Regions from separate parts of the Exiguobacterium sp. SH0S7 genome, predicted to be linked through region 3. Evidence: riboswitches for the same ligand, from Rfam matches in the RefSeq annotation. Region 3 holds a riboswitch; each other region holds the start of a gene.

Region 1 (9,822 bases), on a different contig from region 3:
ATTTCGCCACCTTTAATTTCAAGATTAAGACCTTTGACGATCTCTTTTCCTTCGATTGAGACGCGGAGGTCATCAATTTTCATGTGTGGTACGTTAGACATTCGGATACCCCTTCCGTTTTCTCGCCATTTTTGGCGTAGATTAGATATATTCTAATCTTAATCTAGGCAATTTTTTATTTCAAGCGACTCACCTTATATTTCATTCTCAATAAAACATAAATGTTGAGAATGAGAATATCGGGAAATCAAGACATTATCCAACATTTTCCTCGACTTGAACCGAATTCGCTTGTTTTTCCCGTAGCGCGCCGGTGAAGAAGAAGGCGCCACACGCGGTCAGAACGGCTAGGCTCCCAAATACAGGGAGCGACGCGTTGTCGAAGCCGTCGAGCAGCAGTCCGCCGATGACCGGCCCGATCGATTGACCGAGTGCCGTCAACCCCATCGCCCCGAAATACGTGCCGCGCAAATGTTCCGGTGCCAAATCGTCTGTCAACACGTCCGTCATCGTGAACATGAGCACTTCCCCGACCGTGAAGATGACCATCGCGACGAACAATACCCACACCTCGGCAGCGAAGCCGATTAACAACAGCCCAATCGAGAGCGTCGCGATCCCAAAGAACAGCGACTTGATCGGCGAGACGCGAATGCCGAACCTCATGATCGGATACTGCACGATGAGCACGGTGATCGCGTTGACCGTCAACAGATAAGCGAATAGGCGCGACCCGTCACTGAATCCGTCGTGAAACGCGATGAACTGCGGCAACGTCGAATTGAATTGACTGTAGCCGATGATGGCGAAGATCATGCCGATGATGACGAAGCGGAACGTCTTGTCTTCTTTTAACACGCGGAACGTCTCCGTCAGGCGCGGCCGCACTTTGACGCCGTCCCCTTCTTCAAACGGATATTTCCGGAACAACGTCGAGATGACGAGGCCGTAAAGGATATAGACGGCGGTCACGACGAAGAATGCACTCTTCGCTCCCGTAAGTGACAAGACGACCGCAAGCAGCGGTCCGATCGCCGCAGCGATGTTGATCATGAAGTAGCGCACATTATAGACGATGACGCGCTGGTCGGGTTGCGTCGTGTCGCTGATCAAGGCTCGTGACGCCGGTTCAAGGAATGAACGTGAAACGCCCATCAATACCGAAAATATGTAAAACCAAACGAGCTCCGTTGCGAGTGCGAAACCGGTGAACGTCAAGGCGTTCAAACCGATACCGATCAACATCAGCTGTTTGCGCCCGTAGCGGTCAGACAGCGTCCCCCCGAAAAAGCTCATAAATAGACCGGATAATGCCGACGTCGCGAACACCGTCCCGATCACGCTCGCCGAGAAACCGAGCGTCGCGAGATAAATCGCAAAAAACGGCATGACAAAAAACGTCGACAGCCGTGCAAAAAATGTACCGAACAAGACGCCTAGCGTCAGCGGATGAATGTGTCGTATGCTCACCCGGATCCCCCCTTTTTCTACATATAAATAGTTTACTTCTATTATTGAAGCAAAACCACTGCAAACAAAAAAGGCCCGGGATGTCCCGAGCCTAAAATCAATCATTATTTAACCGGTACGACCGCACCTTTGTACTCATCCAAGATCCACTGTTGTGTCTCTTCTGATGTCAATACTTCAAGGAGTGCCTTGACGCGCTCATCGTCTTCGTCGCCTTCACGCGTGACGATCAAGTTGACGTACGGTGAGTCTTCGCCTTCAAGAGCGATTGCGTCTTCGAGCGGGTTGAGGCCGGCATCGATCGCGTAGTTCGTGTTGATGAGGACGGCATCGCCTTCACCGTTGTTGAACGCTTGCGGGAGAAGTGCCGCTTCGACGTCCGTCTTGAACTCCAAGTTTTTCGGGTTGTCGACGATGTCAGCGACTGTCGCGTCTGTCGTCTTGCCGTCAGCGAGTGTGAGCAAGCCTTCTGTTTGAAGCATCGTCAAGATTCGTCCGTGGTCAGCGACCGACGAGCTCATGATGATTTCAGCGCCGTCCGGAAGCTCATCGAGTGATTTGTAGTCTTGTGAGTAGACACCGATCGGCTCGATGTGGACGCCGCCGGCTGAAGCGAATTTATAGTCTTTGTTCTCAGCCATTTGTGACTCGAGGTACGGCTCGTGTTGGAAGTAGTTCGCGTCGAGCTCACCAGCTGCGAGCGTCTTGTTCGGGAGCACGTAGTCTTGGAACTTCTTGATTTCAAGCGTGTAGCCTTTTTCTTCATATTCGTCTTGGACGTGCTCTAAAATCTCGGCGTGTGGTACGTTCGACGCGCCGATGATGAGCGTCTTGTCGTCGCCCGAGCCTGATTCTGAGTCCCCGCCGCCACATGCCGCGAGAATTGTGAGTGCTGATGCTGCTGTCAATCCGAGTACTGTTTTCCATGATTTCATTATAAAACCCTCCATATGATTGTATTTGATTAAGCTGATCGCTTATCGATTTTTGAGACGAGTCGATCGCCGATGAACTGAACGACGAAGACGATGACTAAGATCAATACGGTCGCGACGAACGTGACGTCGCTTTGTGAACGCTGGAACCCTTCGAGGAACGCCAAGTTCCCGAGACCACCACCCCCGACGACTCCGGCCATGGCCGTGTAACCGACGATGGCGACGATCGTCACCGTGATGCCTGACACGATGGCCGGGAGTGCTTCCGGGAACAACACTTTATAGACGATCTGCCATTTCGTCGCGCCCATCGACTCGGCCGCCTCGATGACACCGCGATCGACTTCGCGGAGTGCGAGCTCGACCATACGTGCATAAAACGGGGCCGCACCGATGATGAGCGCCGGGAGCGCCGCCGTCGAGCCGAGCATCGTTCCGACGAGAAGGAGCGTGAACGGAATGAGCAAGATGATCAAAATAATGAACGGGATCGAGCGGAACACGTTGACGACCGCGCTGATGATCGTGTAAATCGGACGATTCTTCATCATGAGCGGTTCGTTCGTGACATATAAGAGCATGCCGAGGGCGAGACCGATGACGAATGTCGCGGCTCCTGCGACGAGCGTCATATAGAGCGTCTCCCACGTCTGTTCGAGCATGACTTGCCAATCTACATTAGGAAACATCGCTTTCTACCTCCACTTCCACTGCCTGCAATCGGATTGAGGCGATGGCCCGCTCGACTTCAGCCGGCTCTCCGATCAATTGGATGAATAGCGTTCCGAGCGCGCCGACTTGGGACTGCGTCACGTTACCGCCGATGATGTTGAAGCCGATGTCGTGCTGTTTCAACACTTCCGATAAAATCGGCTGTTCGGCCGTCTCGTTCAAGAACTTAAGTTTGACGATTTGGCCACTCGGATAACGTGCTTTCAAATGCTCGAACGTGAGCGACATGTCGTCGACGGCACCGATCTGTTTGACGAACTCTTTCGTGATCGGCTGTTCCGGATGTTGGAACACGTCCGCGACTTGGCCGGTCTCGACGACTTTCCCTGCCTCCATGACGGCGACGCGATGACAGATCTTTTGGATGACGTGCATCTCATGGGTGATGAGGACGATCGTCAGTCCGAGTTTCTTATTGATGCTGACGAGCAGTTCGAGAATCGAATCGGTCGTCTTCGGGTCGAGTGCGCTCGTCGCTTCATCGCAGAGGAGCACGTCTGGATTTGTAGCGAGCGCGCGGGCAATCCCGACTCGCTGCTTTTGACCGCCCGATAGTTGCGACGGATAGCTGTCTTCACGTCCGGCGAGACCGACGAGATCGACGAGCTCTTGGACGCGGCGTTTACGTTCACTGGCCGGTACCCCGATCAGTTCGAGCGGGAAGCTGATGTTCTCAGCGACCGTGCGCGACCATAATAAGTTAAAGTGTTGGAATACCATCGAGACGTTTTTGCGCACCCCGCGCAGTTCTTTCGGAGTGAGCTTCGTCAGCTCGCTCCCTGCGACGACGATTTCACCGCTTGACGGTGACTCGAGTCGGTTGAGCAGACGGATGAGCGTCGACTTCCCCGCCCCTGAATATCCGATTATTCCAAAAATTTCGCCGCTCTCGATTGTGAGCGACACATCATCGACCGCCTGGACTCGACCGTTCTTCGTGTCGAACCATTTGGCCACATTACGTAATTGAATCAATACCTTTCCCTCCTGACAACAAAAAAAGTACACACGTTTGAGCAAACGTGCGTACTTTATCGGTACGGACAACGATTGCTCTCATCTTCCAAGGTTCTCACCTTGCTGGAATTAGCACCATTTCGGATTGCTCCGCGGTTGCTGGGCGTCATAGGGCCAGTCCCTCAGCCTCTCTTGATAAGAGTGTTGTTTATTCGATTAGCTTTATAATAGCGACACATTATTTTCATGTCAAACTATTTTGTGCGAAAAATCAAAAAAAGGTGCCATCCGAGGATGACACAGAACGTAGCACCTTGAGTCACGGAAGGACAACCCATAGATGAAACTCTTTTGCCCGATCAGAGTGTTCATCCTTATATGGGGGATTCAAGCCATCCATCACTCGGCCTTAGAACGTACCATGCGGTTACGCGGTAGGTGTCCCTGCGCTTGATTTTTTTGGGGGACAATCGAAGGGAAGGTCCACCTAAAAGTCGCGTAAAGTGATGCACCGGCTGTTCTAAAACGTCTTGATGGCTGGAGAATCTCGTCCTATATTGTGTTCAAGTAAGATGTTGTAATGAATATACCATTCGTGAACTTTTTGTGTCAACTGATTATTTAAAATTTTCTGATTATTCTAATCATCCTATCTCATTTAACGAAAGATAGGACGTGCTGTACGTTTTGGAACGCATATAATCGGTCTTCGACTTGGCCGTCTTTAAGCTTTAACAGCGCCGGGACGCTCATCACTTGATACGCTTCTAACTCTTGCGGGATAAAGTTGGCGTCCTGCTTGTCAATCGCGAGTGTCGGGTCGACCGCTTCGACGACGGCGAGCATCCGCTCGGCCACAGCGCATGTTCCACACATCGGGGCGTATATATATAACAATCCGTCTGTAATCATTGTTCTCACCTCTTTTATAAGTATATGAATGTGAGCCGATCTGTTCAAAAGTTGTGCTCACCCCACGAATTTTCTGAATCGTTCAACATTTCCTGTTGACGCTTCACGAAAAGAGGCATAGTATGGTCATTAACTTTAACGCTTTCGTACATAACAGCATATACGTAGAAAAGGACAGGTGAATCGACTTATGACGGAACAAACGAAACTGACAGGCAAACAATTTTTGATGAACGTATTGAACGGACTCAGTCTCGCTATTTTAATCGCCCTCATCCCGAGCGCGTTGCTCGGTGAATTAACGAAAGCCATCTTACCGTATTTTCCGTCTTTGCAGTTCATCTTAGACGCGACGACGATCGCGATGCGCCTGCTCCCGGTCATCATCGGTGTCACCGTCGCGATGCAATTCGGACGCTCGGCGCTCGAGGCCGGGACGATCGGTATCGCGACCCAGGTCGGGAGCGGCGCTATCCGTATCGAGGAAGACGCGTTCCTCATGGCGGGAATCGGCGACGTCATCACGGCCGGTGTGACCGCCGCCCTCGCGACATATATGGTAATGCAGCTGTCGCCACGCTTAAAGACGTACACCGTCCTCGTTTTACCGATGACGGTCATCGTCATCGCCGGCGGAATCGGCATGTTCTTACTCACGTACATCTCACAGATCACGACGTACATCGGCACAGTCATCATGACGATGACTGAACTCCAACCGATCGTGATGGGCATGTTGATCGCGATGGCGTTCTCGCTCATCATCGTCTCCCCGATCTCGACGGTCGGGATCGCGACGGCGATCAGTCTGTCCGGTGTTGCCGCCGGGGCCGCTAACCTCGGCGTCGTCGCAGCCGGTTTTGGTCTCGCTATCGCCGGGTGGCAGATGAACGCGACCGGGACGTCGCTCGCTCACTTCCTCGGCTCACCGAAAATTCAAATGGCGAACTTCGTCCGTCGTCCGATCATGATGCTCCCTGTGCTCGCGAACGCGGCCATTCTCGGGGCGCTCGCCGGTATCCTTCGTATCGAAGGAACACCGATCAGTGCCGGATTCGGTGTCTCTGGACTGATTGGACCTGTCAACGCCCTGCACTTGATGCCAGGCGGATTCGCGCTCTGGAACGTCATGCTCGTCATCGTCTTGTTCGGCCTCATTCCGGTGACGCTCGGGATTGTCTTCTATCGCCTGTTCAACCGGACATCACTCATCCAGCCTGAACATTACCGCCTCGACTTCGACTAAATCAAAAAATCCCGGCTTCTCATAAAGAGAAACCGGGATTTTTGTTAGCCTTGAATCATCGTTTCATATTCTTCTGCCGACATGAGTTTGTCGACGTCCGTTGAATCGTTCAACTCGACTTCGATCATCCATGCGCCTTCGAACGGTGCTTCGTTGACAAGTTCCGGCGAGTCCGCGAGTGATTCATTCACCGCCGTGATTTTCCCAGAGATCGGTGCGTACAGTTCAGACACCGTCTTGACCGATTCGACCGAACCGAACGGCTCGTCGAGCAAAATCGTGCCGCCGACTTCAGGAAGTTCCACAAACACGATGTCCCCTAGTTCGCTTTGTGCGAAATCCGTGATCCCGATGCGGGCAACGCTTCCGTTCACTTCAACCCATTCGTGTTCTTTTGAATAACGTAGATTTGCAGGTACTTTGCTCATCTTGACTTCCCCCTCAAATAAATTAGAATCACATGTGTATTATAGCACTTAGCCCCAAACGTCTGTAAATGACTTTTCTGAAAAACCGACCGTCGATTTTTGACCGTCAGTGACGATTGGGCGCTTTAAAAGCATACCATTGCTGACTAAAAGCTCGATTTGTTCGTCTTCTGACAAATTCGGGAGCTTATCTTTAATACCTTCGTTACGATACACTTGCCCGCTCGTATTGAAAAACTTTTTGAGCGGTAATCCTGACTGTTGCCAGATCGACGTGAGTTCATCTTTTGACGGTGTCGCCTCGACGATATGAACGTATGTATACGCGACGTCGTTCTCCTTCAACCATTTCTCTGCCTTCTTACACGTACTGCATGGCGGATAGCCATATAGTGTCACCATGTTTCATCACCTCTTGTTTTACTGTAGCATACTCCATTCCCGCAAATCACGCTTCGAGCAAGCGTGCGATTTCTCGCTTCAGCGTCGCGTTGACCGGGTGACGCGCTTCGATATAGCTCAGCATCGCCGCGGCCGCTTCGACCGACTTGCCGTAACCTGGAAGCCATTCGCTGAGCCCGGCGACGAGCTCCGGGTGCCGTATCTCGACCCGGCGCGTCGGATTGAACGGGTCGCCCGTCTCTCCATGTGCTTTCAACACGTTGTTGACGGCCGCGACTTGGATGAGTTCGAAGCCGGCGAGCTTCTCTCCGCGTCGTTCACGGAGCAGACCGACGTACAGGTTCGTCAGCGCCTCTTCGTAGCAGTGCGCGGCGTCGGGAGCCTGTGTGACGAGTTTCGGCGTCGCGAACGATTCGAGCGCTTCCTCCCGCTTCCAGACGATCCGTCCCGGAGTGTAGGCGATGTGTGGCATCTCAGGCAAATCGAAGACGGCGAACTCGGCGTAAATACCGTCCGCATACATGACTTTATGGCCGTCTTTCGTGTTTTGGAACTGGTAAGCGATCGGTTCAACCTCGAGCCAGTCCAAGTTGTCGATGAAGCGGGTTTTTCGTCCGTCCTCGACGATCAAAAAGAAATCGAGGTCGGAGTAGTCGTCGAGCCGCTCGGTCTCGAGGCCAATCGAACCGAGGGCGAGCAGCATCAGCGCCCCTTCTTGTTTCGCGACCAAACGCCCGATTCGTTCCATTCGTTCCAACAGTTGATCTCGTCTCATAAACATTCCTCCTTTTCCTCATTGTACGTTCTGATCAAACGAAAAAGAAAGGGCTGACCGCGTCCGGCCACCCCTCCCTGTTCGAGAAATTTTTATTACAGAATTTGCGAACGAGAAAGCCCACTCCTTTAGTGGTGGGATGAACGTGAGCTTGATTTCGGAGTCCCGTTAGTCGGAATTTCAGAAATCAACAAGCAGAATCTTATCCCGATAAAATGTATCACTCTAATAAATCTAATGATACAATGGACGTATGAACAACTACAGAAGAACCAAAACCACCGTATCGATGATCCATTATCATTTCGTGTTCTGCCCGAGGTATCGCCGAAAACTATTTGATGACGATACGTTCGAGCAACGATTCAAAGAGATCGTCCGTGATGTCTGCGAAGAGCTCGACATTCGACTCATCGCCATCGCGTGTGATCGGGACCACACACATCTATTCTTGTCGGCGTTGCCATCCCTCAGCCCGTCTGACATCATGGCGCGCATCAAAGGCGTCTCGTCGAAGCGACTACGAGAGGAATTTCCCCATCTCACACATCTCACAAGCCTTTGGACGAGATCCTTCTTCGTCTCGACGGCCGGAAATGTTTCCAGCGAGACCATCAAGCGTTATGTCGAGGAACAAAAGACAAGGAGGTGACACCGTGTCGCAGACATTGACGGTGAACATCAAACTTCATCCGACAAAAGAGCAACAATCGATCTTAGAGCGGATGATGCGCACCTACATCGGTACGACGAACCAGCTCGTCTCGGACATGGTGCAGGCTCGAGAAAACTTAAAGCTGACGAGCAAAAACGTGAGTTCCGATCTGCCGAGCGCCGTCAAGAATCAGGCCATCCAGGATGCGAAGAGCATGTTCAAAAAGGCGAAGAAGAAGGGCTTCCAGGTCGTCCCTGTCCTCAAGAAGCCGTACTGCACCTGGAACAACCAAAACTACTCGTTCGACTTCGAGTCGATCTCCTTCCCGGTCATGATCGACGGAAAGGTCAAGAAGACGGCGATCCGCGCCGAGATGGTCGACCCGGACAACCGGAACGCCACGCTCCTCGCCAACAAGCTCGGGACGCTCCGCATCATCAAGAAGTCGAACAAGTGGATCGCCCAGATCGCCGTCACGATCCCCACGACGGAGAAGGGGGGCACCAACGTGCTCGGGGTCGACCTCGGCCTGAAAGTCCCCGCCGTCGCATCGACAGATCGTGACAAGGCGCGGTTCTTCGGGAACGGGCGTGAGAACAAGTATATGAAGCGCAAGTTTCGTGCGAAACGGAAAGAGCTCGGTCAACAGAAGAAACTGGATGCGATCAAGAAGCTGAACAACAAAGAACAGCGCTGGATGAAAGACAAAGATCACAAGGTGAGCCGTGAGATCGTCGACTTCGCGAAAGAGAACAAGATTTCTGTCATCCGCCTCGAAAGATTGGCGAACATCCGACAGACGGCAAGAACAAGCCGTAAACACAACAAGAACCTGCACACCTGGTCGTTCTATCGCTTGGCACTATTCATCACGTACAAGGCAAAGCTCGAAGGCATCAAGGTCGAATCTGTCAATCCGGCCTACACCTCCCAGACATGCCCTTCTTGTGGAGCAAAAAATAAAGCGAAAGACCGAACATATTCCTGTCCGTGCGGATTCAAAAAACACAGAGATCTAGTCGGTGCGATGAATATCCGATACGCACCTGTGGTCGATGGTAACAGTCGACCAGCCTGAGAACCTATACGGTCTGTCTCAGGAGGGGTGATGGCACACCCTCATCTGAAGGCTTGAACAAAACAGAAATGGACTGCGTTCGCACAAGCACTTCAGAATCCCACTCATACCGAAGGGGTGAGCTTGCGGCTTTAGCCGTGGGAGTGTCAAACGATGAACTTGTTCGCTTTGATGAGACTCGCTGCGACTTCGCGCTTCGTACCGATGACGTTGATTGGCTGATAGCGGC
Region 2 (9,822 bases), on a different contig from region 3:
AACTACCCGAGCAATCCGACCGGCGCCGTCGCGTCGCCCGCGTTCTTTGACGACACGGTCCGGTTCGCGAATAAGCATGACCTCATGGTCGTCCACGACTTCGCCTACGGCAGCATCGGTTTCGACGGTCACGTCCCGCCGAGCTTCCTGCAGGCGCCGGGTGCGAAAGACATCGGCATCGAGGTGTATACGATGTCGAAGGCGTTCAACATGTCCGGCTGGCGGGTCGCTTTCGCCGTCGGCAACCGCGACATCATCGAGGCGATCAACACGTACCAGGACCACGTCCATGTGAGCGTGTTCTCGGCCATCCAAGAGGCGGCCATCGCCGCGCTCGAGTCACCGCGTTCGCTCCGGGACGACTTGTCACGGTTGTATGAGGCCCGCCGCGACCGGCTCGTCGACGGGTTACGTCAGGCCGGATGGGACATCACGGCCCCGAGTGGCTCGTTCTTCGTCTGGGCGAAAGTGCCGGACGGGGACGCCAAATCGTTCTCCCATAAGCTGCTCCACGAGGCAGGGGTCGCCGTGACGCCGGGCTATTTCTTCGGCTCAGAAGGCGAGCGGTACGTCCGGTTCGGGCTCGTCTCCGCCGAGCCGAAGATCGACGAGGCCGTCGAGCGGATCGAGAAACTGTTTGCGACGTATGAAGAGGTCCGGGCATGATCCGCCAAGCCGTGCTCGAGTACGACCATGCGGATGACGCGCTCGAGCGGCTCGATGAATTGATCGATGGCCGTCGTGCTCACGTGCTGCGCGGACAGAACGGTTTTGACGTCGTCAAGCGCGTCCTGCCAGCGATCACTGCCTATCCGACATCGCTGTTCGGCGGCGAATGCACGGACGCTGAGGTCGAACGGCTCCGTTTGAAAAATGTGGACGTCCTCATTGCCATCGGTGGGGGTAAGCTCGTCGACACGGCGAAACTCGTCGCTTACCGGCAAGGTGTCCCGCTGATCGTCATCCCGACGCTCGCCTCGAACTGTGCCGCCTTCACGCCGCTCAGCGTCATCTATGACGAGCAAGGGGCATACGTCCGCTACGACGTGTTCCGCGTCGTCATCGAGCGGGTCATCGTCGACGCAAGGGTCGTGACCGACTCGCCGTACGACTACTTCCGGGCCGGCGTCATCGACACGGTCGCCAAGTTTTACGAGGCCCGCTATTTGAGCGGCGACAGTTCGCCTGACGCCGGCGTCAACACCGGTCTCGCCTTGGCCGAGCAATGCGGCCGGCTCGTCGAACTCGACTTGAGTGAGTCCAGTTTCACCGCGTATGGGCCAGAGACCCGGTTCGCGGTCGATCACATCCTCGCCGTCGGCGGCGCCGTCGGTGGTTTCGGGGACGCCGGGACACGCGTTGCCGTCGCCCACGCCGTTCACAACGCGCTCAGCCGCTTCGAGTCGACCCACCCGTTCTTACATGGCGACAAGGTCGGATTCGGCCTCCTTGTCCAAGAACGGTTGCGTGGCTCGTCTGACGCCCCATATTTAGAGGCGTGGCTCGCCAGGATCGGCGCGCCGACGTCACTTGAGACGCTCGGACTCGTGCCGGCCGACATACCGCAACTGGTCGACGCGGTCCGGGTCGAGACCGAGTTGCAACGTTCACCCGTAACGCTCGATATTGACTATTTGAAAATAATTTTTGAAAATTTAGTATTTTCTGTTTACAAATAAAAGAATTAAAAGTAAGATGATAACAATTAAATAAGACCGATAGCTTATCAAGAGTGGTGGAGGGACTGGCCCTATGAAACCCGGCAACCAGATCGTAATGATCATGGTGCTAATTCCAACAGACGAAACGTCTGGGAGATGAGCGTGTCCGACTGTCTTTGACTTGTCGTGCCCGCCACTCTTTATGAGTAGCGGGCTTTTATTTTGGAGGAGGAATCATTCATGAACATCAAACAGAAAACAGTACTCGCAGGAACATCTCTACTCGCGGCCATCGCCTTGTCGGCGTGCGGCCAATCGGACGCGAGCGAATCGCTCAGCACAGAAGCCCTCACGATCGGCGTGACGGGTGGGCCGCACCAGCAGATCGCCGAGAAAGTAAAAGAACTCGCGGCCGAGGATGGCCTCGAGCTCGACATCAAGGTGTTCAACGACTACAACACGCCGAACACCGCACTCGACGAAGGCAGTCTCGACGTGAACAGTTACCAGACGCTGTCGTTCCTCGAGCTGCAGAAGGCGGACAAAGGCTATAAGATCGACGACGTGTTCAAGACGGTCGCTTTCCCGATGGGGCTCTATTCGGACAAGCTGACGGACATCAAGGAGTTGAAGGAGGGCGATAAAGTCGCCGTCCCGAACGACCCGGCGAACGAACTTCGGGCGCTGCGCCTGTATGAGACGGCCGGACTCATCACCTTGAAAGAAGGATTGACGGACAAGGCGACGAAACGTGACATCGCCGAGAACCCGCTCAACCTCGAATTCATCGAGCTCGAGGCGTCACAGCTCCCGACCCAGCTCCCGGAAGTCGCGCTCGCGGCCATCAACACGAACTTCGCGATGGGTGCCGGCCTATCGATCAATGAGGACGCGTTGTTCCATGAAGACACGGTCGACAACCCGTACCCGAACTACGTCGTCGTCCGTACCGACAACAAAGACGATGAAGTCGTCGAGACACTCAAATCTTACTACCACTCGGACGAGGTCCGGACGTTCATCGAAGAGACGTTCGACGGCTCGATCGTCCCGGCGTTTTAAGGAGGCACTATGATCGCACTCAAACAGATCTCAAAAACGTTCACGGTGAACAAAGGGACCGTCACGGCACTCGACGACGTCTCGCTGACGATTGAAAAAGGTGAGATCTTCGGCATCATCGGACGGAGCGGCGCCGGCAAGAGCACGCTAATCCGCATGATCAATCTGCTCGAACGGCCGACGTCAGGTCAAGTCGAGATCGAGGGACAAGACATCACGACGCTCGACAAAAAAGGGTTATCAAAGCTCCGTCACCGCATCGGGATGATCTTCCAGCACTATAACCTGCTGAAGACGGCGACCGTCGAAGACAACGTCGCCATCCCGCTCCGCCTAGAAGGACTCGATAAACGCTCGATCAGCGAGCGGGTCGACAAGTATCTCAATATCGTCGGACTGACCGATCACCGTAAACATTACCCGGAGCAACTCTCCGGCGGCCAGAAACAGCGCGTCGCCATCGCCCGGGCCTTGGCGCACGAGCCGGACATCCTGCTCAGTGACGAGGCGACGAGCGCGCTCGACCCGGAGACGACCGAGTCGATCCTCGATCTGTTGCTCGAGATCAACCGCGAGCTCGGTCTGACGATTTTCTTGATCACCCATGAGATGGAAGTCATCGAGCGCATCTGTGACCGGGTCGCCGTCATCGACGCCGGCAAGATCGTCGAAGAAGGCGACGTCCTCGACGTCTTCTCGGACCCGCAGCATCCGACGACGCGCCGCTTCTTGAAAGCGAACCTCGACGTCCCGAAAGAAGTCGTCGACGTGTTGAGCTCGCACGGGACGCTCGTCAACTTGTCGTTCATCGGTCACCAGACCGAACAGGCCGTCCTCGCCGAGCTGACGAAACGGTTCGGCCTGCTGCCGAACATCATCGGGGGCGGGATCAAAAAGCTGAAAGGCGGTCTCGTCGGCAACTTGCTCGTCCATCTCGACGGGGACCGGGCACAGACCGACCAAGCCGTCCGCTACCTTGAAGCGAGCGGCGTCAAAGTAAAGGAGGTGACGAACCATGCTGCAGTTTTGGGAAAAATGGGGTGACTTGATTTGGACGGGCACGATCCAGACGCTGACGATGACCGGCATCGCGCTCGTCATCTCGACACTGATCGGCTTGCCGCTCGGGACGCTCCTCGTCTTGACGCGGCCGAATGGACGGCTCGCGAACCGTTACTTTTACGGGGCATTGTCGAGCGTGATCAACGTCGTCCGCTCGATCCCGTTCATCATTCTGCTATTCTTCATCTTGCCGTTCACCCGTTTCATCATGGGGACGACGATCGGCGTCCAAGGCGTGCTGTTGCCGCTCATCGTCTTCACGGCGCCATACATCGCCCGTTTGATGGAGTCGGCACTGCTCGAAGTCGATCGCGGCGTCGTCGAGGCGTACGAGGCGATGGGCATCTCGACGCGTAAGATCATCTGGTACGTATTGATCCGTGAGGCGCGGTCGTCGATCGTGCTCGGTCTGACGATCGCGACGATCGGTCTGATCGGTGCGACGGCGATGGCGGGTCTCGTCGGTGCGGGCGGACTCGGAGATATCGCCTATCAGTACGGGCATCTCCGGTTCGAGCCGGAAGTCATGTACGTGACGATCTTCGTCTTGATCCTGCTCGTGCAGTCGATCCAATCGTTCGGCAACCGCTTGGCGGCCCGGCTAAAGAAAGCCTGACAAAAGAGCGTCGCAAAATTTGCGGCGCTCTTACTGTTTGTCTAATAGTCGTTTCAAGTCGGCGATCCGGTTATGCCGGGGGATGAACGTCCGGATCTCTTTCTCGCTGAACCCGATCTGGATCCGGTTGTCATCGACGACGATCGGACTCTTCAAGATCTGCGGATGCGTCGCGACAAAACTGTACAGTTCGCGGAGCGACATCTCGTCGAGCTGGTCGGCCGCTTGTTTGTAGACACTTTTTTGGACAGACAAGAGATCGGTCGTCCCGTTTTCGGTGAGCCGGAGCATCTCCTTGAACTCGGTGAACGACATTCCTTGGTCGGTCAATTTCTTCTCGATGAACGGGATATTCTGTTCGCGTAACCAATCGAGCGTCTTGCGGGAAGAACTGCAGCTTGTATGCGTGAATACGGTGACCGTCACGACAACCACTTCTCCTTTTCCTAAGGTTGGATTACTTTATTGTCTCTCGATTATACGGGTTCGGCGTAGAATATGTTTCAAATCACATATACTTTTTTCGAAATCGTCGGAACGATTCGTTTCAAGCGAGTTCGGGTACATGACGAGAGAGACAACAAACAAGGAGGGGCTTACATGTTTGATTATACGGTGAAGACGGATCAGTCGGTCGAAGCAGTGGTCGAGAAGTTGAAAGCGACGCTCAAGGACGAAGCGTTCGGCGTGCTGTGGGATTTCGACTTGAGTGATACGCTCAAAGAGAAAGGTGAAGCCATCGACGGGGACTATCGTATCCTCGAAGTGTGCAACCCGAAAGAGGCCAAGAAAGTCATCACGGCGCACCGTGAGGGCGGCTACTTCCTGCCGTGCAAGCTCGCCGTCTTCACGAAAGACGGGGCGACCCACGTCGGCATGCCGAAACCGACGAAACTGATCGAATTGATCGAGGACGAGTCGCTCCAGTCCATCGCACTGGATGTCGAGACGAGACTGACACGCGCCATCGATAACAGCATCTAATCGATTCATCGCACCCGTCCAATTTCATGGGCGGGTTTTTCATACCCTCTCCAAAGTAATATAATGGTAAAATTGGAGATAATAAAATTCAAGGGGCGGATAATTTGAAAAAGTTAGTCGGTTTACTTGTAATATCCACGAGCTTGTTGGCCGGGTGTGGTGAAGAGAAACAAGACGTCGTGAACTTGTCGTATGTCGACGCCCATTGGACCGTCAGCAAATATTCACTAGAACAACCAGTGGTGCTCGAATCGGCCGGTGAGACGCTCGCGGCCTGCACTGGGGACTTGACGACCGAGTTGAAGGGCGACCTGACTGTGTTCGATACGGTCGTGGCGAGCCGCCATCCGATGACGGACACGGGTTGGGAATATGGATTTAAAGCCGTGACATACATACAAGGGGACGAAAATTATGCGATGTGTCGGGATATGGCCTCACCACATTATTCAGTGGAAATGGTCGATGCATTCCCGGAGTTCGTCGATTTGACTGCGGGTCATTCGATTCGGCACTATCCGTCTGTCCGTCCAGCAGACGAAGCCGCTCGCCTCGCCGTGCAAAATGCTGATGAATTGACAGAGGCCGGGAATGAAATCGAGCCGTTTCCCGATACGGTCATGGCGTTTTCTCCTGCGATCCACGGAGAGATCGAATTGACCGTCGGGGATCGGCCGAGCCAATTCCCTTTGTTCGCGTTCGAACCGATGATGGCGGATGTGGAAGATGTCAAATTAGCCATTGGCTATGATTCGCGTGACGCCAAACCATACGTGTTATTACTACTTGCTGACCTTTACGTTTCGGTCAGTCCGTTACATACAATCAATGATCCAACGAAAGAAGAACCGACGTATGACGACCTCGTCGTCAAGAGACTCCCGCTTGACACGGAACTCGTGCCGAATAAGACCTATCCGTTATATGAGTTCAGTTACACCCGCGACGGAGAAGCGGTGACCGAGACAGCAAGCATCACATATCGTGCCGCAAAGCTGTTGTCCACTGATGAACGAAAGACGCTCGAGACACATCCTAACGAGGAGTATATGCCGATTGTGACCGGGCCGCTCGTGTATCTCCATCAGGAACCGTTTGACAACGAATCGACAGTATCCTATCCCGCTGTGTTGCGTGCGGCCGGCAACGAGATGGATGATCTGATTCAAGCAATCGATTCCGCCGAGCCGACGAAACGTGTAGGCGATCAGGGCGACTATCCGCTTCTAACGATCGTCGACGGGCTCAAAGGTCAGGAATTCAAGGTGACTTATAAACAGCGATCGAAGAAACTGGATATCTACGTGACGGACCAATCTACTGAGGAAACGTATAAACTGACGAGCGAAGGGGCGGAGACGTTCTTGTCCTACTTCCCCGACTTGAAGAAGAAACCGAAGAATTGAGGTGAACTGATGAAAAAGTTCGGATTAGGAATCTGTCTATCGCTATTCGTTTTGGCTGCAGGATGCGCCCGGGACCAAGAAGTAGTCCGATATGATGTTGTCGAGGCCCATTGGACGGCAGAGCACATCACACATGACCTTGAAGTGCAGGCAATCAAGGCCAAGGACATGTTGACCTATTGTGAACAAGGCGAGTTACTCAACGATATCGAGGAGGACCATCTATCCTTACTTGGCGTGACGTTTGCAAGCCGAATGCCTTTCACTGAGCCCGATACTGAAACATACGCCTTCAATGAGACATCGTTCGTCGAAGGTGATGCCGTTTACGCGCTGTGTAAGTCGGACCACGTTGAGGGATATCGGGCGGTCAAGCTGGATGCAAGACCGGAGTTTTTGAAAGACGAGACCGCACGCGAGATCTCGTTGCTACCTAGCGTAGTAAGCGGGACAGAAGAAATTCGGGAAAGGTTATCACGGGAAGAAGCGATCCATCCTTACGGGCAAGACCTGACCATTCGTCCATTCTTGGATAGTCTTTATACGATCTTGCCCGGTTTCAACGGGTCCATCGAGTTTGGAATCGGGGACGACGGGGTCTTCACACCGTATTTAAATTTTGCTCCTTACGTGGTCAGGGAGGACACTCATGTGGCGCTAGGATATGGCACGAAGACGAAGACGCCATACATGTTAATGTCGGATGACGGGATTCACTATGGACAGTATTCGTTGAACGATGGCGAATTACTGGACGGAGTCGACAACTTAAATGTCCGGACGCTTCTTGAAGGCGGTACGCTCGAACCGCTCGAACCGTTTCCGTTATACGAATTAACCTACGAGTCAAACGGTCAAAAGATGACGAAGACGATCTCGATCCGATTCAAACCGAATCCATTCATCACGGAGCCGACCGATACCGATGCCGTCTCGATCGGTTATGTCCATAAATACCCGTACCATCCCAGTGTCCCGTTTTACTATCCGGACGCGGTCAGCATCGAGGGGCAAGGCTATGAACGATTGACCGAGGCGCTCGAGACGGGGACACCTTCGACCAAGAATGGGGAAGCAGGAGAGTACATGTATTTGACGCTGCTGAAAGGAAATCGTGGTCAACAGTTCGAGTTGAGTTACCACAAACGTTCGCAGAAAGTTGATGTCTTTGTGAAAGATATGAACACGGACGAACAGTTCAAGTTGTCGAGTGAAGGTGCGAAAATATTCCATGAACTTTTTCCCAGTGCAGTGGAGTAAGCAGAGCGTTTGGTTTGATGAGACTTCGGCTGCAGCGACGATTGGCGGTGTCGATGAATCCGCCAGACGCGCGCAACTGACCGAAGAATCGACAACTATGTAGAAGCAAATCTTTTTACAAGATCAGCACCGTCAGTTTCACGAAAAGGTCCGAATGGGACTCCTGTAAACGAGGAGTTCTTTTTTTGCGATTCATTGTCTGATAACCTGTGATGAAGTTGGTAAATACTTCAAACTCAAGATATTGACTTACTATTAAAAACGGCGCTAGTCAGGACTTTTGTCACAAGTTACACTTGAATTCGATTGTACTAACAAAGGAAAAATGTCCTAAAATAACTCAAATTATAAAGGTGGGAATTATCGGAATGATTGAAACAAGAGATGTCAGCCTATCGTCACCAGACGTGCTTCGCGCCATCGAAGCGAACATGGCGATGATTCGATTTGACCGCCAGCGCCGTGTCGTCGATGTGAACGACGCCTTCGCCAAGGCGATGAAATACAAACGCGATGAGATGGTCGGGATGCAGCACCATCTGTTCTGTACGCCGAGCTTCGTCAACAGTACGGACTATCAAGCGTTTTGGAACAAGTTGTTCGACGGGTTCAGCTCGGCCGACAAGATCGAGCGCGTCGACGCCCGGGGCGACTCGATTTGGCTCGAGGCGACGTATATGCCAATCTATGAGGGGGATGACGTCATCGGTGTCGTCAAGATCGCCTCGGACATCACCGAGCGGCAACAGACGATCGAACGATACGCCCGCACGTTCCGTGATATGGCCGAGAATCTTGATGACCGGGCCCGCCGTGGCATGGAGGAGAGCCTACATTTGAAGCAGACGATCGAGCGGCTCGAGTCGGACGCATCGGTAAACTTGAAGACGCTCGGCAACCTTCAAGACCAAGCGGCAGAGATCACGAAAATCGCCAGCACGATCAAAGAGATCGCGGCCCAGACGAACCTGTTGTCACTGAACGCCGCCATCGAGGCGGCGCGGGCAGGTGAACACGGCCTCGGCTTCAACGTCGTCGCGACCGAGGTCCGTAATTTGTCTCGTCTCGTCGAGCGCGCCGTCATCGAGGTCAGGGCCAACACCGAGGGGATGAACAAAGAGCTCGCCTCGATCGTCGACGGCGTCTCACGATCGAACGAAGACATTCATGCGAGTGTCAACATCATGGAAGCGACGCTCGAACGCTTCGGGAAGATCGAGCAGTCGGCCCAGTCATTGAACGGGACGGCCGAACAGTTCACTTCGGCGATCTGACGAAAAAACCAATTGAAGGAACCGCCACCGTCGTCGGTGGCGAGTCCGCTCAATTGGTTTTTTTGACGACGAGCGTATGGCCGTATTGTTTCAACCAGGCCATCGCACCATCGACGTCCGGATAAACAGAGGATAAAGTCGACCAAAACAATTTGGAATGGTCGAAATGGACGAGATGCGTCCATTCATGGGCGATGACGTAATCCATCACCTCAACCGGCGCGAGCATGAGCCGGACGTTGATCGAGATCGTCCCGCGCGAGCTGCACGAGCCCCAGCGCGTCTTTTGATGGCCGATGCGGATGCGCGCGGCGCTCACCCCGAGCAGACGTTCATAGTGGGGCGCCCGCCCGGTGACATAAGTGAGCGCCTCGTCGCGGAGCCACGCCTCGTAGGCAGCCCCTATCCTAGACTCGTCCCACCGGTCCGGGCACCGGAAAGCTGTACCGTCGTAGTCGAAGGCGTCAACGGTGTTCGTGCGCACGAGCGACACGGTC
Region 3 (9,822 bases):
GGGACCGTCTATTACCCGATCGCACTCCTCGTCATCTTGTTCTTCTTTTTCGAGACGGAACCGCTCGCCTTTTTAGCAGGCTCGCTCGTATTGGCATGGGGAGATGGCTTAGCAGCCCTCATTGGACGCAAATACGGGACGGTGATCTATGACCTGTATGGGCAAAAGCGATCGTTCCAAGGCAGCATGGCCATGTTCTTAAGTTCGTACGCGGTACTCTTTTTATTGTTTTTGTGGAAAGATATTCCGATGTGGCAAGTGGTGACTTATGGGTTTATCATTTCCATCATAGCGACGCTGACAGAGGCGATTTCGTATCGAGATTGGGATAATTTCACAATCCCGATTGTCGTAGCCGTCGCGACATCATTATTGTTATAAACTATTCGCTAGATTGTAAAGAAAACGTTGCTTGTCACTCTCGGTAAACATTTGTATACTGTGTTTCGTACTGAAACCATTCAGCAACGTGTCCGAGGCGAACTTTTTCGCTTGCGGCACTAATAAAATAGACCGTAAAGGATTGAGGCAACGCATGAGCTTTTTAGACCAACTACTCACAATCATCCCGGCCGAGCGCTTCAAGCAAGACGAGCCGCTGTCAGCACACACATATACAAAACTGGGCGGGAAAGCGGATTATTTCGTGGCCCCACACACGTATGAAGAAGTTCAAGCCGTCCTTGAGCTCGCCCATCGCGAGAACGTACCATTCATGATTCTCGGTTTCGGTTCCAACTTGATCGTTCGAGACGGCGGCCTGCGTGGCATCGTCTTGAACTTGAACGAGTTGAACACGATTCGCCGCGACGGCAACCGAATCATCGCCCAAGCAGGAGCGGCCATCATCGACGTGTCGCGCAAGGCGCTCACTGAAGAGCTGTCTGGACTGGAGTTCGCATGCGGTATTCCGGGAACGGTCGGAGGCGCCGTCTATATGAACGCGGGTGCCTACGGCGGCGAGACGAAAGATGTGATCGCGAGTGCGGTCGTTTTGACGCCAGACGGCGGACTACTCACGCTCTCGAAAGATGAGCTTGACCTCGATTATCGAACGAGCCGGGTCTCAAAAGAAGGATTGATCGTCTTAGAGGCGACGTTCGAACTCGATCCGCTCGGTTATGAAGCGATCAAAGACGTGATGGACGATTTGACGCATAAGCGTGAATCGAAACAGCCACTTGAATATCCGTCATGCGGCAGTGTGTTCAAGCGCCCGCCCGGTTACTTCGCCGGTAAACTGATTCAAGATTGCGGACTGCAAGGCAAGCGCATCGGCGGGGCGGAAGTATCACTCAAGCACGCGGGCTTCATCGTCAATATCAATCAGGCGACAGCGACTGAATACATCTCGCTCATTCGTCACGTCCAAGCGACGGTCAAACAGAAGTTTGAGATCGAACTTGAACCTGAAGTGAAAATCATCGGTGAGGATATCACTGTCGAAAACGCATAAAAAAACGCTCGAACGAATCAATCGTTCGAGCGTCTTTCTGTCCGCATATTTCGGATGTGTTCGATTACGCGTGGAGCTGCTTCGTGACCGCTTCAGAAGCCGGCACGAATGTATAGCCGAGGTCGCGGGCGACGGCTTCGTACGTGACCGTACCGTCGATGACGTTCAATCCTTTGAGGAGCGCTGCATTTTCGCGAAGCGCCGGGAAGATTCCTTTTTGAGCGCACTCGACGATATAAGGCATCGTCGCGTTCGTCAAACCGAGCGTCGACGTGCGCGGGACTGCCCCTGGCATGTTGGCGACCGCATAATGCTGCACACCGTAACGTTCGTACGTCGGCGCGTCATGCGTCGTAATATGATCGATCGTCTCACAGATCCCGCCTTGGTCGATGGCGACATCAACGATGACGGACCCCGGTGACATTTGTTGCACCATCTCTTTCGTGACGAGTTTAGGTGCTTTCGCGCCCGGGATGAGGACGGCACCGATGACGAGGTCGCTTTCGGCGACTTGCTTCGCGATATTATAGCGGTTCGAGATGAGCGTGTTGATCGTGTTCCCGAACTGGTCGTCGATTTGGCGGAGACGAGCCGGGCTGATGTCCATGATTGTCACGTTGGCTCCGAGACCAATCGCGATGCGGGCCGCGTTCATCCCGACGACACCGCCCCCGATGACGGTGACGTTCGCACGAGGCACTCCAGGAAGACCTGACAAGAGGATCCCTTTGCCGCCATGCGGTTTTTCTAAAATTTGCGCCCCGATTTGAGCAGCCATCCGTCCTGCGACTTCGCTCATCGGTGTGAGCAGCGGAAGCGTGCGGTCGACTTCGACCGTCTCGTAGGCGATGGCGGTCATGCCTGAATCGACGAGCGCTTTCGTGAGTTCAGGTTCGGCCGCTAAATGTAAATACGTGAAGAGCGTAAGGTCTGAACGGAAATATTGATACTCTGACGGCTGTGGCTCTTTTACTTTCAAGGCGAGTTCAACGTCTCCCCAAACGTCCTGTGCTGAATCGACGATGCTTGCCCCAGCGTCGATGTACTCCATATTCGTGAAGCCGCTCCCGATGCCGGCTCCCGTCTCGACGAGCACCTCGTGTCCGAGTTCCGTCAAGACTGATGCACCCATCGGCGTCAACGCGACGCGGTTTTCGTTATTTTTAATCTCTTTCAATACCCCGATTTTCATGTGTAGTTCCCCTTTCTATCTGCTGACACAATTTGTTCACACCTCTAGTATAGACCCAAGTGAAATCGCTGTCTTTAGCATGGATTCTAAAAGCGACAACCCCCACTTTGTGATTTTTCACAAAGTGGGGGTCAGTCGTCTTGACGATATTGTCCGGCCTTGATCGCTAAATAAATAGCGGCCCGTTCCGGGAGCGAGACTTGGGTGATGCTCGTCAGTTCTTCGATCCGTCGAATCCGATACAAGACCGTGTTTGGATGGATATGGAGGTGGGCGGCGACTCGTTTGACGTTCCCTTCAAAATAGAAATACCATTCAAGCGTCGTCACGAGTTCGGTGCGGTGGACTTGGTCATACGCCTGCAACCGTTCGATCGTCGGGTGCGTCTCGAGGCGCAGGCCGATTCGTCGGGACAAATCGGGGACGAGTTGATAGATGCCAATTTGCTCGAACGCCCGGGCACTAGCGAGCTCGAACGGGAACTTCCGGCGTAGCGATGTGACCCGTCTTGCTTCCTCGGTCGCGGCATAGAGCGTATCGCTTTCGAAGAAACGCCCGCTAATCCCGAGGCGAGGTTCGGCGTCAGTGAACTTGTCTTGAAGTTGGGTCTCAAAGCGATCGGTCCACTGGAGGAGGGCGGCCTCTTCTTCAGACAGCTCGGACTTCATATAATGCCAGACGAGCAGTTGTTGGCCGTCGATAGCGTGGAGGACGACCTCGATCGCTTCTTGTGTCGCAAGCGCATAAAATAACCGCTCAGCAAATTGCGGAGTGATCGGCTGCAAGCAGTCGATGATTGTCAGGCGACTCGCAACGGCGATCGGGGCAAGTTCGTTCAAGCGCTCCCGATGTGCGGAAGCAAGGTATGGCGAAGCGAGCACTTCTAAAAAGAAACGCTCGAGTTCGGCATCGATGCGACGTTCGTGCATGGCGATCGTCATGAGCAGTTTCTTGGCGATACTTGCCCCTTCCTTCAAGACGGTGAGCTCCTGCTCGGAGAAAGGGGTCGTCCGGGCCAGACTCCAAATGTAGCCGAGCACATCTTCTTGCTGCTTGATGACGACGGCGGCGCGCTCGCCTAGACCGATGGCCATCCGGGCTGGGATGACGACAGGCTCGTCTCGGTCGATCAGCTCTTGCAGGATACCGCTTTCCCATAAATCCTCGATGACGGCTTCCGGGACGCGACGGCCGATGATGGTCGCGATTCTAGCCGGGTCGGTCGAGTCGGGATGCGTGCTATAGGCGAGTAGCTGATGGTGGCGATTTTCGATCGTGATCGGTGCGCGGATCGCTTGCCCGATCGCTTCGGCGAGCGTGTCGAGTGATTCATATGATTTCTGTAAAAAAGGCATGTCGATTCCTCCTCTTTATCACTATACCGTCTCTGTTGTGAAAGTTCACAAAAAGATGGACAGTTTTTGAGAGGGGACCGACATGCCTGGACATGTGTATCGTTTACATTGGGAAAAATAGTCCGACGACGAGGCCGAGCAATGCGCCGACGATGACTTGGTACGGTGTATGGCCGACGAGTTCGTTCAAGATTGGCGTGTCGTGCTTGATCCCTTTAAAATAGTCGTTCAATAGACGGGCTTGGAAACCAACGGCTTGACGGACGCCGGTCGCGTCGTACATGACGATCGTCGCGAACGTGAGCGCGAGGGCGAACATGCTTGAGTCGAGGCCTTCAGCCCGGCCGATCGCGGTCGCGAGCGCGACGACGGTCGAGGTATGGGAGCTTGGCATTCCGCCTGAGGCGAACATGATTTCAAGTTCAAAGTCACGTGTTCGAATGAGTTCGGTCACAAGTTTGGCCGCCTGGGCGATAAACCAGGCCAGTATTGCGGCGAGTAACGGTTCGTTAAAGAGCAATTCAGTCACTTCCTGTCTGACAATAGTATCTACACTATACCCGATTCCATGCCGCGCTAGACGTAAAGTTTCTGTCAAAAATAGCGTCGCGGGCAAATGCCCGCGACGCTATTCGGTCGATTTTTGTTACCCGACGACGCCTTCAGTCTCTTGAAGTTGTTCCGCAATATTCTCGATGATATAGCGGTTGCGTGGATGCTCCTGACACTCTTTCGAGCATGAACGCATCTGTTTGGGTTCACACTCTTCACAACAGAAGTGTTGGGCATTGCACTCCGGGTTGGCACAATTAACGTAACGGACCGTCTTCGTTCCACAGTGCATGCACGTTGAAACGACTGACGGATTGACCGTGTTGACTGGGACGTTGATGCGCTCGTCAAAGACGTAAAGCTCGCCGTCCCAGTTTTCCCCTTGTGTTGCTTCGTCTTTGCCGTACATGGCGACGCCGCCTTTTAAGTGGAAAATGTTGTCGTGACCTTGGTCACGCATATATGCGGTAAATTTCTCGCAACGGACGCCTCCGGTACAGTACGTGAGAAGTGTTTTCCCTTCGTAGAGGTCTTTGTTCTCCTCAAGCCAATCTGGCATGTAACGAGAAGCCTCTACGTCGATTTTGATCGCATTTTTGAAATGGCCAAGATCGTACTCGTAGTTGTTACGAACGTCGAGGATGACGACATCGTCGCGATTCATCATCTCTTTCCATTCTGCCGGTTCGAGATACGCACCGTGTTGTTTCGGCACGTCGAACTCACCATCAAAGCGCCACGTCACGAGCTCTTGTTTGTGACGGACAAAAATTTTCTTGAAAGCATGCTCTTCGACTTCATCGATTTTGAACTCGATGTCGCTGAAGTATGGATCGGCTTTCAAATCGTTCATGTACTGTTCGGTTTGTTCCCAAGTGCCCGAGCACGTTCCGTTGATTCCTTCGGAAGAAATCAAGATACGCCCTTTGATCCCGAGGTCTTTACAGTACTTGAGGTGTTGTTGTGTTAGTGTTTCTGGGTCTTCGATGTTGACGTACTTATAGTACAGCAAGACCCGCATTGGTTTTGTTTCCATGTTATTGCTCCCCTGTGTTCAGTTTTTTGCAGGAAAACGAACGTTGGGTTGTGTCGTTCGACGAATGAACTTGCCTGCAACCACAAGTCCATTATTATATGATAGATATCACAGTGAAATTTCGCAAATACTTTTTATTTTTTTTTGAGGAGAGCAGGGAGATGCGTCCTCTTGAACGAATTCGGGTAAAAGGTAGTAACGAAAGCCGAAGGTGGAAACTGAAATGCTCACATCACTCCAACAATATATATTGAACATCATTGAATGGCTCCAAGGACTGCCGGGAGGTCCTTGGGCTGGACTCGGGGCCCCGTTCCTGGAAGCGATTTTCCCGTTTCTCCCGCTCGTCTTGATCATCTCGGCGAACGCGGCCACGTATGGCTTCTGGCTCGGTGTGCTCTTATCGTGGATCGGCAGCTTGGCAGGGACACTCCTCGTGTTCGCCGCCGTCCGTTACGTGTTCCGCAAACCGATGACGCGTTGGCTCGAAAAACATAAACAGGGTGTCTATTGGCTCGATCGCATCAACCATATGAGTCCAATCTCGCTCGGATTCTTATATTCGTTGCCGTTCATCCCGGTCAGTTTGATCACGTACTTACTCGCCTTGATTCAAATGCCGCTCCGGACGTTCGTATTGGCGGCCGGATTCGGGAAACTGCTCGTCGTCATCATCTTCTCGGTCATCGGTGATCAGTGGCAAGAGTTCATCCAAAGCCCGTTCCGCTTGTCGATGCTCGGCTTGCTCTTGCTCGTATTGTGGGCGATTAGCCGGGGTCTCGAAGAACTTCTCAAACGGCGCGCCTTCAAAAAACGGAACGAAGAGCTCAAACGTAAACGTGAAGCGAGAACATAAAAATCCTCGAAGGCGGCCGCCTTCGAGGATTTTTGCTCAGTTGGTTTTTTTGAAACGTGGGAAGTTGAAGACGATCGCCAAACCTCCGCAAATGAACAGGAGGAACGGATAGAACATATACGGGACGAGGGCGGGTGACGCCGTGTTCGTCAACTCGGCGGCGATGAGGAGCTGCGCCCCGTAAGGCAGAAGTCCTTGTACCCCGCACGAGAAGATGTCGAGTACGCTCGCTGACTTTTTCCGTTCGATGTCATACGTATCGGCGATATTCGCGGCAAGCGGGCCTGCTACGAGAATCGAGATCGTATTGTTCGCCGTCGCGACGTTCGTCGCACTGACGAGCCCGGCGATGCTCCATTCCGCACCAGCCCGGCGTTCAATCCGTGACGTGAGTGCGTCTCGTAAATAGGTGAGTCCACCGTTATATGAGATGAGCCCGACGAGTCCGCCCATGAATAACGTCAAGAGCGAAATCTCGGCCATCCCCATCATGCCGTCGGCCATCGCCGTGACGTAAGTCGTGACGGCCAAGCTTCCGTCAATCAGCCCGATGATGCCAGCGAGCGCGATGCCGCCGAGCAAAACGAGGATGACGTTCAGTCCGGTCAAGGCGAGGGCGATGACGGCGAGATACGGAATCAATTTGTACCATTCGAACGCGGCCACTTCAATCGTCGATTCTCCGCTTGAGAGAACGGCTAACAGGACAGTCGTGATGATTGCGGCCGGGAGCACGATCCAAAAGTTGGTCCGGAACTTGTCGCGCATGTTCGTCCGTTGTGTCCTTACGGCAGCGATTGTCGTATCCGAGATGAACGACAAGTTGTCTCCGAACATGGCCCCGCCGACAACGGCCGCGGCCGCGATTGCGATATTGACCCCGCTCTCTTGATGGATGCCGAGCGCGATCGGGGCAAGCGCGGCAATCGTACCGGTCGATGTGCCCATCGCCATCGAGATGAAAGCAGCGATGACGAACAGTCCGCTCAGTAAGAGTGACGGTGGCAGGAACGTCAAGGCCGCATTGACCGTCGCGTCAATCGCACCGATTGCACCGGCGACGCTCGAGAACGCGCCGGCGAGCAGGAAGATGAATATCATGATCAAGATGCCTGGATTACCGGCGCCTTGTGCGATACGCTCGACGGTCTGAGTGACGCTTCCTTTCGTCATCATCGCAGCGACAATTAAAGCGATCAACGCCGCGATCAGTACCGGAAACTTGTAAAAGTCGCCATAATAAATACCTGCTCCGATGAAGAAGACGAGGAAGACGAGCAAAGGCAAGAGTGCCCATTTGTTAGCTGTTGGTTGTTCCAATTGATTCACCTCATTTAATAGAATAGAAAAAAAGAGCCTTCCGAAAAAGGCTCTCTCTGTAAGAGACACCCTTTTCATCTTTCGAGCAGAACGCTCGCTGGATTTGGCACAGGTTACCCGCTGCCGAGACATCTAAGGGCCAGTCCCTCCGTCTCTCTTGATAAAAAGTCGTCATGATGTAGTTGTTAGACACGTTTCCTAACGTACCTGTTTCAAATCGGGTTGTCAACAGAAATTCCCCTGCGCCAGTGGACGCGGGGGGAAGTCATGTCGTCAAAAAGTTGTAATGGGCGACGCGGTTACGACCGGCGTACTTACCGCCGACGTAAAGGGCCCGGTCAGCGTTACGGATCGTATCGTCAAGCCGTTTGTCGCCGAACGCTTGAATCGTATCGACACCGATCGAGGCGGTCACGGGAATATCGACCCCATCGACACGGAACGGCTTATCTTCAATCTTCTGCCGAATCCGTTCGGCGATATCGACGGCTTGGTCGACGTCGCAATGATTGAGCAGCAATATGAACTCCTCGCCCCCGTAACGGGCCGCAAAGTCATCGGTCCGGAGCACTTGCCGAATTCGCCGCCCGAACTCTTGGAGCACGCTGTCTCCGACTTGGTGACCGTGCGTGTCATTAATTTTTTTAAAGAAGTCAATGTCGAGCATCGCGACCGAGATCGGGTACATCGAACCGTCCGAGATTTGTTGAATCCCATACTCGTAGAACGCGCGCGCGTTGGCGAGCAGCGTCAAGCTATCGGTGCGGCTTTCCGTGTATAGGCGGTCGCGTTCGTGGCACCGGCTGATCGTTCGGTTGAATGATTTCAACAATTTTACCATCTCGTTTTGAATGATGGGCGGATAGCCATAGACGTGTTCACCGATCATGACGATGCGTGTGCGGATCCCGTCAATCTCTTCTGACTGGACCGAGATGAAGCTGTGGTAGTCGTCATGAAACGCATCTGACAACGCTGCGTCCCATTCGAAACGCATCTCATAATCGACAGACTTGGCGTGTGGATGGCGCGCATCCATCAAGTCGAAGACGAGCGGACGGTCGATTGGCTGTCGCGTCAACAAATCGAAATAGAGCGTTCGGTCGAACAGGACGAACTCGACAAACCCTTTATCATATTGGTTGAGGCGCTCACATTGACTCAAGAACACTTCAATCGCCTGAGCCTCGCTTTGAGACAGGGAGACTGCCTCTTTCGCTTCATCGTACTGTTCGATCAATGACTTGAACGCGTCCTGGCGCCCTTTTTGAATCATCAACCGCTTAATAAAGAACGTGAGGGCGGCCGCGATGCTACTGACGACGAGCAAGTTCGTCTCACGGAAGAACGACGCGGCAAAGATGAAGACGAAACTGACGATATACGTGTAAAAAGCGATACTCAGAAAATCTCGGACCGGAATATCGACGCGGAACCACCAGCCGACTTGATATTTTTGGACAATCGTGTTCAAGATGATGGCGCTGATCAGACCGAGGAGCGGGACGAACGAATCCTGCGAATAGAAGCCAAGACCGGTCTCACCGCCGAGTGCCAAGTAAACACTTGCCGGGATGGCGATTTCTAAAAATGACGTGATCGCGTTCCACGGATAAGTGAACCGGAAGCGGCGGAGCGCGACGCGCGGTTTTAAGTTGGCGAACTGAAAGACGAGGAGTCCAATTTGGTTGACGAGGAGCGCCGTCTCAAAATCAAAGAATAAAAAGATGATGAGGACGATGCTTTCTGAAAACGTGAAATAGACGCCTTTCCGTTCAATCGAGTCCATTTGGAAAATGATGACGAGCAACGCGATCAAGATGAACGGAAGCGGCTCGATCGCCGGAACATCAAGGACACCGGTTGTAAACAAAGTGATGGTCAGTAAAACGATCAAACTCCAAATGCTCCAACCGAGGACGGACATCTTGCGAAAATGATTCATAGTTCCCTCCTGTGTGGGAAAAGTCTTCTCATATGTATGGTAGGAGATTCGGCACGGTTGCGCCCGAGTCCTGCCTATTCATCATAATGGCTGAATTCTAGCATTGA

The links. Region 3 has a riboswitch for S-adenosylmethionine ahead of EVJ22_RS13015 (Na+/H+ antiporter NhaC family protein). Riboswitches for the same ligand answer to the same signal wherever they lie in the genome.
Region 1: linked by a shared signal. The riboswitch ahead of EVJ22_RS02810 (methionine ABC transporter ATP-binding protein) and the one ahead of EVJ22_RS13015 (Na+/H+ antiporter NhaC family protein) in region 3 are both predicted to bind S-adenosylmethionine.
Region 2: linked by a shared signal. The riboswitch ahead of EVJ22_RS00315 (MetQ/NlpA family ABC transporter substrate-binding protein) and the one ahead of EVJ22_RS13015 (Na+/H+ antiporter NhaC family protein) in region 3 are both predicted to bind S-adenosylmethionine.

Annotation. Positions count from the first base shown of each region.
Region 1 is NZ_SJVA01000001.1:541,798-551,619, forward strand. Features, by position in the region: gene sufC (Fe-S cluster assembly ATPase SufC) at 1-83, opposite strand, end outside; gene EVJ22_RS02795 (MDR family MFS transporter) at 256-1,470, opposite strand; gene EVJ22_RS02800 (MetQ/NlpA family ABC transporter substrate-binding protein) at 1,575-2,405, opposite strand; gene EVJ22_RS02805 (methionine ABC transporter permease) at 2,435-3,097, opposite strand; gene EVJ22_RS02810 (methionine ABC transporter ATP-binding protein) at 3,087-4,115, opposite strand; SAM riboswitch class I at 4,194-4,299, opposite strand; gene EVJ22_RS02815 (thioredoxin family protein) at 4,752-5,009, opposite strand; gene EVJ22_RS02820 (PTS sugar transporter subunit IIC) at 5,200-6,255, shown strand; gene gcvH (glycine cleavage system protein GcvH) at 6,300-6,683, opposite strand; gene EVJ22_RS02830 (arsenate reductase family protein) at 6,732-7,085, opposite strand; gene EVJ22_RS02835 (hypothetical protein) at 7,132-7,860, opposite strand; gene tnpA (IS200/IS605 family transposase) at 8,114-8,512, shown strand; gene EVJ22_RS02845 (RNA-guided endonuclease InsQ/TnpB family protein) at 8,517-9,593, shown strand; gene EVJ22_RS02850 (acyl-CoA dehydrogenase family protein) at 9,740-9,822, opposite strand, start outside.
Region 2 is NZ_SJVA01000001.1:51,164-60,985, reverse strand. Features, by position in the region: gene EVJ22_RS00325 (aminotransferase class I/II-fold pyridoxal phosphate-dependent enzyme) at 1-666, shown strand, start outside; gene EVJ22_RS00320 (iron-containing alcohol dehydrogenase family protein) at 663-1,679, shown strand; SAM riboswitch class I at 1,721-1,824, shown strand; gene EVJ22_RS00315 (MetQ/NlpA family ABC transporter substrate-binding protein) at 1,902-2,723, shown strand; gene EVJ22_RS00310 (methionine ABC transporter ATP-binding protein) at 2,733-3,767, shown strand; gene EVJ22_RS00305 (methionine ABC transporter permease) at 3,739-4,401, shown strand; gene EVJ22_RS00300 (Spx/MgsR family RNA polymerase-binding regulatory protein) at 4,432-4,827, opposite strand; gene EVJ22_RS00295 (DUF302 domain-containing protein) at 5,002-5,385, shown strand; gene EVJ22_RS00290 (hypothetical protein) at 5,490-6,791, shown strand; gene EVJ22_RS00285 (hypothetical protein) at 6,801-8,051, shown strand; gene EVJ22_RS00280 (methyl-accepting chemotaxis protein) at 8,420-9,325, shown strand; gene EVJ22_RS00275 (M48 family metallopeptidase) at 9,375-9,822, opposite strand, start outside.
Region 3 is NZ_SJVA01000012.1:5,806-15,627, forward strand. Features, by position in the region: gene EVJ22_RS12980 (diacylglycerol/polyprenol kinase family protein) at 1-381, shown strand, start outside; gene murB (UDP-N-acetylmuramate dehydrogenase) at 536-1,456, shown strand; gene ald (alanine dehydrogenase) at 1,521-2,651, opposite strand; gene EVJ22_RS12995 (PucR family transcriptional regulator) at 2,783-4,006, opposite strand; gene EVJ22_RS13000 (divergent PAP2 family protein) at 4,110-4,535, opposite strand; gene trhO (oxygen-dependent tRNA uridine(34) hydroxylase TrhO) at 4,653-5,594, opposite strand; gene EVJ22_RS13010 (TVP38/TMEM64 family protein) at 5,818-6,450, shown strand; gene EVJ22_RS13015 (Na+/H+ antiporter NhaC family protein) at 6,487-7,770, opposite strand; SAM riboswitch class I at 7,842-7,937, opposite strand; gene EVJ22_RS13020 (GGDEF domain-containing protein) at 8,036-9,715, opposite strand.